One region of the Arthrobacter sp. sptzw42 genome, then DNA from elsewhere that is predicted to be linked to it. Evidence: predicted binding sites of a transcription regulator. Region 1 holds the regulator's gene; the other holds the start of a gene.
What was found. Region 1 encodes LexA, which represses DNA repair genes until DNA is damaged. Its sites were predicted from a motif close to TCGAACANNTGTTCGA; they were not measured.

Region 2: the regulator LexA is predicted to act here: its motif matches at 1,871-1,886, upstream of AC5RT4_RS15295 (HNH endonuclease signature motif containing protein).

The regions. Positions count from the first base shown of each region.
Region 1 covers NZ_JBNHEX010000017.1:28,866-33,548, forward strand. Annotated here, with positions in the region: gene hflX (GTPase HflX) at 1-730, shown strand, start outside; gene AC5RT4_RS16605 (ATP-dependent DNA helicase) at 723-2,780, shown strand; gene lexA (transcriptional repressor LexA) at 2,848-3,579, opposite strand; gene AC5RT4_RS16615 (LysM peptidoglycan-binding domain-containing protein) at 3,945-4,301, shown strand; gene AC5RT4_RS16620 (histidinol-phosphate transaminase) at 4,433-4,683, shown strand, end outside.
Region 2 covers NZ_JBNHEX010000014.1:16,739-21,421, reverse strand. Annotated here, with positions in the region: gene AC5RT4_RS15315 (helix-turn-helix domain-containing protein) at 1-129, shown strand, start outside; gene AC5RT4_RS15310 (hypothetical protein) at 126-497, shown strand; gene AC5RT4_RS15305 (hypothetical protein) at 490-801, shown strand; gene AC5RT4_RS15300 (hypothetical protein) at 789-1,043, shown strand; gene AC5RT4_RS15295 (HNH endonuclease signature motif containing protein) at 1,922-2,278, shown strand; gene AC5RT4_RS15290 (DUF3846 domain-containing protein) at 2,344-2,835, shown strand; gene AC5RT4_RS15285 (ArdC-like ssDNA-binding domain-containing protein) at 2,841-3,671, shown strand; gene AC5RT4_RS15280 (DUF3846 domain-containing protein) at 3,616-4,110, shown strand; gene AC5RT4_RS15275 (HNH endonuclease) at 4,150-4,668, opposite strand.

The DNA.
Region 1 (4,683 bases):
GATCGCCGCGATGAAGCCCGCCCGGGAGACGAAACGGGCCAACCGCCGTCGTAATGAAGTGCCCTCGGTGGCCATTGCCGGGTACACCAACGCCGGCAAGTCCTCACTGCTGAACCGCCTCACGGACGCCGGGGTGCTCGTGGAGAACGCACTGTTCGCCACGCTGGACCCCACGGTGCGCAAAGCCGAAACTGCCGACGGGCTGGGCTACACGCTGGCGGACACCGTCGGATTTGTCCGCTCCCTGCCCACCCAGCTGGTGGAGGCGTTCCGCTCCACCCTCGAGGAGGTTGCGGACTCGGACCTGATCCTTCACGTCGTTGACGTCTCGCACCCGGACCCCGAGGGCCAGATTGCCGCCGTCCGCAAGGTCTTCAGCGAAGTGGACGCACGCAAGGTCCCGGAGATCATCGTCCTCAACAAGGCCGACGCCGCAGATCCCTTTGTGGTGGAACGGCTGAAGCAGCGCGAGCCGCGCCACGTTGTGGTTTCGGCCCGGACAGGAGAGGGCATCCCCGAACTCCTGAAGGCGATCAGCGAGTCGATTCCGCGCCCGTCCGTCAAGCTCGAGCTGCTCATTCCCTACGACCGCGGGGACCTGGTCAGCAAGCTGCACGAGTCAGACGCAGAGATCATCAGTGTTGACCACGATGAAGCCGGTACCCGGGCAGTAGTTAAAGTCCGGGAGGGCCTCGCGGCTGAACTGGAATCATTCGTCAGCAATGACTGACCTCGTGGCTGACGAAGCCACAGGCACGGCCGGCGAGCAGTTTGTCATTGACCTGCTTGACCGTGCCGTCGCCGGCATGGGCGGGCAAAGCCGCAGGGGGCAACATGAGATGGCCCGGCAGGTGGCACGCGCGATTGAAACGGGCGACCACCTGCTGGTCCAGGCCGGGACGGGTACGGGCAAGTCACTGGCGTACCTGATACCGCTCATTGCCCATGCCCTCGAGAGCGACAAGCCCGCCCTGGTCTCTACGGCGACGCTTGCCCTGCAGACCCAGATTGTGGGCAGGGACATTCCCCGGCTCCTGAAAACCATCACGCCGGCGCTGGACCGGCCGGTGAAGGTGGCGCTGGTCAAGGGACGGTCCAACTACGTCTGCCGGCACAAGCTCGAAGGCGGGTTTCCCTCCGAGGAACCTGCAGAGGGCCAGCTGTTTGCGCTCGGCGAGGACACCAGTGTCCCGCACTTTGCTGCAGCTGTGGGCGGTCCCGCTTCCCAGCTGGGCAAGGAAGTGGTCCGCTTGCGGGAATGGGCGGAGAAGACCACTACGGGAGACCGTGATGAGCTCCTGCCCGGTGTCACTGACCGGGCCTGGCGGCAGGTCTCGGTGACCTCGATGGAGTGCCTGGGCGCCCAGAAGTGCCCCATGGCAGCAGAATGCTTCAGCGAACTCGCACGCCAGGACGCCGCCGAAGCCGACGTCGTGGTCACCAACCACGCCATGCTCGCCGTCAGTGCCTTCGAAGGCCTCGCGGTGCTGCCCGAATACGACGTCGTTGTGGTTGACGAGGCACACGAACTCCAGGACAGGGTTACCGGCGCCGTTTCGGGGCAGCTCTCGGTGGCCATGGTCCATACCGCAGCTGCGGGAGCGCGCAAGCATACGGCCGTTACCGTGGATGCCCTTAGTGCGGCTGCCGCCAACCTTGAAGCCGCCCTTGCCGGAGTTCCCAATGGACTGCTTCCCAATGGCCTCAACGATGAGCAGCTGGACTGCGTGGACCAGTTGCGTGAAGCCTGCCGCGCCGCACTTTCCGACTCCAAGGGGGACAGCAGCACCACTGCCGACGGCGGGAGGCAACTGGCGCGCTCCCGGCTGATGCTCATCCTGGAACTGTGTGAACGTCTCCTCGCCGCCCGGGAGAACCGGGAAGTGGTCTGGTTTTCCCGCGCCAGTTCCTTTGACCCCCAGCAGGGGTACTCCCAGCCCGACGAAACAGCTCCCGCGCTGATCAATATTGCGCCGCTGTCCGTGGCAGGGCGGCTGCGCGAGGGCCTGTTCGCGAACCACACTGTGGTGCTGACTTCCGCCACCCTGGCAATCGGTTCAGCCTTTGAGCCCGCCGCCGGCGGGCTGGGGCTTGTGGGAGAGGGGGCGCCCAGCTGGACGGGCGTTGATGTGGGATCGCCCTTTGACTATTCCAGGCAGGGAATCCTGTACGTGGCAGGTCACCTGCCCAAGCCCGGCCGCGGAGCATCCCCGGAAGCGCTGGCCGAACTTGAGGCCCTGATCAGGGCATCAAACGGCGGGGCGCTGTGCCTGTTCTCCTCCCGGCGGGCGGCAGAAGAAGCGGCCGATGCGCTGCGGCCCAAGCTGGGAATGACCATCCTGTGCCAAGGCGACTCCACCATGACGGCCCTGGTGAAGCAGTTCGCGGACGAACCTGACACCTGCCTGTTCGGCACGATGTCCCTGTGGCAGGGCGTGGACGTTCCGGGGGGCTCCTGCCGACTGGTGGTCATCGACCGGATTCCCTTCCCCCGGCCCGATGATCCCCTGATGACAGCCCGGTCCCGGGCAGTTGCGCAGGCGGGAGGCAACGGCTTCATGTCAGTTTCGGCCACCCACGCCGCCATCCGGCTCGCACAGGGCGCGGGACGGCTGATCCGGTCAACCGGGGATAAAGGCGTGGTGGCGGTGCTTGATTCCAGGCTGGCCACGGAACGCTACGCCGGATTCCTCCGCGGTGCCCTGCCGCCGTTCTGGTCCACTACGGACAGGAAAACAGCCATGGCGGCGCTGGAGAGGCTGGCCAAGGAAAAGATTTGAGCGCCCCGGCTGACGGGCCGGGGCGCTCATAGCTGGAGGCACAGGTGTGTTCGAACTCCGGGGCCGTTTAAAGCGAGCGGAGCACCGACACTACCTTGCCCATGATGGTGGCGTGGTCGCCAAGGATGGGCTCGTACTGGGTGTTCTGGGGGAGCAGCCAGGTGTGGCCGTCGCGCTGACGGAAAGTCTTAACAGTGGCTTCGTCGTCAAGCAGGGCAGCAACAATATCTCCATTGGCCGCATCTGCCTGGCGGCGGACCACCACCCAGTCGCCGTCGCAGATGGCAGCGTCCACCATGGAATCACCGGCCACCTTGAGCATAAACAGTTCCCCCTGGCCCACGAGCTGGCGGGGGAGCGGCAGGACGTCCTCCACCTGCTGGTCAGCCAGGATGGGACCACCGGCAGCAATCCTGCCCACAAGGGGGACCATGGCTGTGTCCATGGCGGTGGGAAGAACGGTGACGGTGCCGGCCCCCTGAAGGGAAGGGGCAGGCTCCGCCGCCTGCTTGGATGAACCACCGTCGAGGGTAAGGGGCATCAACACTTCCATGGCGCGCGGCCGCTTGGGATCGCGCCGCAGGTAGCCAAGCTTTTCCAGCTGCGAAAGCTGGTGCGTGACGCTGGACAGGCTTGCCAGGCCCACGGTGTCACCGATCTCGCGCATGGACGGCGGATACCCGTTGTCATTGACCGAGCGCTGGATGGTCTCGAGGATCCTTTTCTGCCGCGGCGTCAGGCCCTTGGCGGTCTTCTTCGGTTGGGAGGTTGCCCTGCCCCCGGCGGCTGCTGCTGCCATATTCGCCAATGCCTTTCGGTTGCCCCGGACTCCTGTGGCCCGGACCTGAAGTTCACGCCGGAATTGTCAGACCCTGCTGATCAACTTTCAGAGTGGTTGTTCTTTCTCTCAAAACTAGGCCAGCCACATTGCTTTTTCAAACATCTGTTCTAGCGAGTCTCGACAATGTTCGTTGATAAGTGCTAAAACAGAGGGAGCAAAGTTCGAACATTTGTTCTACTCCGGTCGAAGCCATTCGAAAACAGGCGGCAAGGGCCGCCAAGGCGGCGGCTTCGGAGGGGAATATCGGGCAGCACAGTACGGTCCAGGAGGGCTAAGTCATGTCAGCTACATCTGCTTCGCGGGATTCATTTTCAGTGCACTACTTGTCCGGGCCTGAGGCCAGGCCGGAGGAGGGGCCTGTGCCCCTGCCGCCCCTGCGCCTGACGCGCCGCGGGAAGATCGTCCTGATCGGCATTCCCCTGGTCCTGCTCGCGGCCCTGCTGCTTTCCCTGGCCGGATTCTTCAACTCGCCGGCAAAGGCCTCCGATTCGGCGGCTGACCTGTCCGTTACCCCTGCCGTTACCGTTACCGTCCAGGCAGGGGAATCCTTGTGGGCTATCGCCGGGAGCGTTGCCCCGGAGCGGGATGCGCGTGACGTCGTGGCTGACATCGTCCAACTGAACAACCTGACCGGCGGCGCGGTCTTCCCGGGGCAGCAGTTGTACGTCCCCACCCGGTAGGTGCCGCTCACCCGCCGGCTGCTGGAGGCCAACGCGGACAGGACGTTGATGGCCCGTCGTGAAGGCCGGCTCAGCGCGAACGGGAAGCCGTCACATTTTCCGGCTCCCCGGGCTGGCACTAAACTGTTCAGGTGAATGACCAGCTAGAGCGCCTCAACCGGTTACCCCTCCGCAGCAACCTTCGTGGGCTTACCCCCTACGGCGCACCCCAGCTGGACGTCCCTATCCTCCTCAACGTCAACGAGAACACCCATGGTGTCCCTGAGAACGTACGGGCCGCCATCACCGCCGCCGTTACGGACGCGGCCGCAGGCCTCCACCGTTACCCGGACCGCGAGTTCACGGAGCTGCGCAAGGCTCTGGCGGAATACTTGGGGCATGG
Region 2 (4,683 bases), on a different contig from region 1:
TACCGATATGGCGCTCGACTGCACGACCTTCGAGCTGAGGGCCACATCATTCTGTCTGAGCAGATTAAGGGTGGGCTTTGGCGATTCGTCTATATCGGTCACGAAGATGACCAGGAGAAAGCAGCATGAACGTCGCCTCATTAGAACCGTGCAGGGAGCTGTATGCGCTCGGCGGGTGGAAGGACGGCGTGGAGCACGTCTACTACTCAAATGCCGGAGAAGTAAATGCTGAGAACGTCTGGCCTCTAAACGCTGTGTTTGACAAGCCTGGCAACGTCCCCGCCTACGACCTCGGCTATTTGCTGCGGAATCTCGGTAAACCTACGAGGGTACTTGTCGTCAGAAACAGTTTTGACAAATGGTTCGCTAAAGCTGAAAACGACGCAACAGGCACGGTCTGGGAAGCGCAAGCTGATAGCCCAGAAGACGCTGCGACCAAGCTAGCCATCAAGCTCTTCGAGCAAGGCATCCTGACCAAGGACGGTGATCGTGAGTGAGCACTACGTATCAGTCCGCGACGAGTTTCGGCGAGCCAGGGACCGCGCTGCCGCAATAGAGCGCGAGCATGCAGCCGTCGATAGCTACTACGAGCTGGACGAGATTCAGCTGGTGCACCGCTACGACGAGGTCCACGAACTAGAACAGTGGGATCTCCTCGACGAGCAGCGTCAGATGGTGGCCTTCATCAGCAACGCCTTGCTGAACCGCATCGAACACAAGATCAGCCCAAGCTTCCGGCAACAGCTAGAGCAAGAGGCACAGCAAACTAATCAACCTGAGGAGGTGACGTGGGTGAATTAATCCAACTACATAACCGAGAACGAGAAGAACCAGCTAAATCGCTCTCACTAGAGCTGCGCTTAGAAGCTCGTGTGCTCGACGGCTACCAAAATCTCGGCCCTGCCGACCTGATCGCTAAGGCTGAACACTATCTAGAGCTTGAGCAGACGGATCTGACTCCGCGGCAGCGTCAGGATGTCGAGACAGTTCTGAATTACGTGCTAGGTGAAATGGAGATGCGTGACGCGGAGGGTGCGTGGTGATGACAAAGACTAATCCACCCACCGGACAAGACCACACGAGGCAGGAGGCGAAGAAGAGGCTAGAGATCCTTATACCCAGAGGCCAGCTAAGAGACGAGGATAGTGTCCCATATAGCAACGATGTCCTCTGGTCGCTCATCGACCAACTCATCGAAGCGGAAGCCACACGCCGTGTCGCTTATGAATTGCGCCAAGTGCAGTCTTGTGAAACCTATGCACGGCAAGATGCGTACATGAAGCAGCGACTAGCAGAACTTGAGTCACAAGGAGAGCAGGGATGAAGTACTACGAGAAGCTGTTTATATTGGGCTGGCTTGCAGGAGTGATCGCCTTTGTCGCCTGGGTATTCATCACGCACTAGGCCGGAGCGAGACTATTGACTAAAAGGCCTGGATAATTCATCATCTGGGCAGGAGAACTACTATTAGTAAACTATCCGATCTGAAGTTGCACTTCGAAAAACTAGACTCTGAAGACTTCTTTGTCCAGCTCGCCAAGACGAACAAGCGACGGAAGCTTCAGTCATCCAAGTAGAGAACTATCACGGTGCTCGTCGTATCCCCTCGGGGAGACGTAAAAGACCATGCTTCCATTTTGCAGCACCGGATATTCTCCACGTTCCATCCAGCGTCATCAGTCCCAATAGCCGCGAGTCATCGTGGTCCCAAAGCTGGTGGCGCTTGATGGGTAGACGATTGCTGTATTCGTCTACTTAGCACATTCTGACTCAATTGCATGGGATCTCCTCCCGCAATAACCACACAACACTCGCACCAGGTACCTATCAATTCGTTTGTCCTGGTGCACCTCGTCACGCTTACCAAGGGTCGCAAATCTCTTTGGCCGGCGTGACCGGGTAAAAGGACCCCTCATGACGTATGGCTGTAGAACGCCTCTGCAAGATCTGTGGCACCCACATCCGGGTCTACAACACCATTCAGAACAAGTGCCGCGAGTGCACGCTCAAGAACACTAAGCCAATCCCCCAGCGCGGCAAGCACGCCCATCTGTGGGCAACCTTCCGTGACAAGGTGGCTATCCCGTACCTGGATAAGAAGTACGGACATGTGTGCAGTAAGCCGGGTTGCTCAGTCACGACCAATCTCGACGTCGACCACATCAAGAAGCGTGGCTCCAACCCCGGCCTTCGATACGACGTGAAGAATCTCCGCTACCTGTGCCGGCCCCACCACATTGAAGAGACCGATCAACTTCACTGGTCAAAGAAGTCCTGATCGCGGGCTTCATCCTGTCCTCAACCGAGGCCAGGTAAATCCCACGATCGAAGGAAGTGGTTCGCGTGATCCACGCAATCCTCGTCCCAGCGGACGAAGAACGGCCCCTTTACAAATTGGAAGTGAACGACCTCTCCGGCATGCAGGCAGCGGTTGGTGGCCTCATCGAAGCCATCGACCTCGGCCCTATTGGTTCCACCTTCTTCGTGAACGAGGAGGGCAAGATCAAGCGCGAGCCGGTAAACCGTCGCGCAACCCTGATGTGGTGGCTGCTCAACCCGAGCGCTGTCCACATGGATGTAATCGTTGGCCCCGCCCTCCTTGTGGGAGCGCCTGACGAAGACGGCAACAGTACGGATGTCCCCAAGGATGTCACCAAGCTGCTGTTTGAAACCAAGTCCTACAAGGCCGAGTTTCAGACATACGACGACAGCAACCGGTTCTACGGCAACCAGCGCCGCTTTGAGAGCTACTTTGAAGCGATCAACCACGCGCTGGGCAAGGCCGAGTCTTGGACCGCAGTTCAACGTGTCCGCGTCGTCCCGGCTGAGGACTGATCCTAATGACCACTCAGCGGCTCACAACGCCGCCTCACTGGTCTGATCTGCTCAAGACGGCACTAGAGCTGCCTGGGCAGGCTGGGAACACGTACAACCGCTTCAGGCGGTTCTCACTGGGCAACCAAGCACTGCTGATGATGCAGGGCGTTATGGAGCCGGTGCACACCTACAAAGGCTGGCTCTCGCTGAACCGACAAGTCAAGCGAGGCAGCAAAGCGAAGGTGATCTACGTACCCATGTTTCGCAAGGAAACGACAGAGAAGGGCGACGAAGAGAAACGGCTATCCGGCTTCAAGCTGGTGCCGTCAATGTTCGGCGTCTCCGAAACTGAAGGCGACGATCTACCGGAGTACGAGCCGCCAGAGTGGAGCAAAGAGCGTGCGATGCAGAAGCTAGGTATTACCGAGGTGCCATTCACGGTGCTTGATGGAAACTGCCAGGGCTTCAGTATCGGCAAGTCCGTGGCGATCAATCCGGTCGCCAAGTACCCCTTCAAGACGCTGATTCACGAGTGCGGTCACGTTGAACACGGCCACACAAGCGAGGAAGGTCTGAAAGAGTACCGCGTGCATCGAGGAATTATGGAGTGCCAAGCAGAGGCCACAGCCTACTTGGTTCTCAATGAACTCGGTGCAGTTGACCAGTTCGACCCCGCAGAAAGCCGGGCATACATCGCTGGATGGCTTCGAGGTGAAGAACCACCTGAGCAAGCCATCAAGCGTGTGTTTTCCGTCGCCGACCGCATCATCAAGGCAGGTTTGGAAGAACCGGAAGGAGATGAACCTAATGTCGAGGGCAATCTTGATACCAGCGGACAACTCCAGGCCGCTTGAGGTTTGTGAGTTCGCGGACATCAAGGCCATGGAGGACGTGCTGGGTGGCACTGCCGAACGGTTTGCCATGAATCGGCCGGATGCATCGCTATTCCGTAACGAAAGCGCGCCGTACCTGGATCTGCCGACCAACCGGAGGGCGACGTTGGCGCTTTGGTGCCATGCCACCTCTCGGAGAGGAAAGCAACCAATAGTAGGTGACTCAGTTCTTACTGGGCCGCTCACTGAGCAAGGTGACCTACAGGACGTTCCACAGTGGTACGCAATGCTGTTCCTTGAGACGGACCGTTACAAGGTTCATGCACAGCGACTTGAAGACATGGCTTGGCGAGAGCACGAGCGCGTCTTTGAGGATTGGCAGCAGGCGTACACATCCGTCTTGCTGCACGCTGAGAGGAACGCGATGGTAGTGCATGTCCGTGTTGTTCCTGCTGACTAGATCGTGGAAGAGCCTCAGTTCAAAAAACTGAGGCTTCTTTCATTGGTAGGAAAAGTTTAAGAGGGCAAACTCGCCGTGAAGCTCGATAGCCCATTGGTCATACATCCACGCTGCCTCTAGCTCATCATCACAGCGTCCGATGTAAAAGCGCTGTCCATCGACGTTGATGTATGTCATCCAAGGCTTGCCGTTAGAACGACCGGTCTTAGCAACTCCCTTGTACTTCGATGTACAACCCTCAAGGGGCTTTCTATTCATTCCATTCTGACCCTTTGTAGCAAGTCGAAGATTAGACCGCCTGTTATCAAGTTTGTCGCCGTTGATATGATCTACATACTCGTGCCGTAGGAGCTGCCTCTCTAGAATGCGCTCCATGATCAGCCGATGCATCCGCATAGGTGTACCGCCAGGCGTGCCACTGTAGCACTTCGCATAACCCGTATCCCCCAAGTGCCACTGACGGGTTGCTGCCCACTTCATATCGCACTCACTGACTTGAACTCTGCTTCTTGTGATTGCCATTATCGGCATGATTCTCCTTTCCTGCTCGGAGATCATGCTTTATAATGAAGA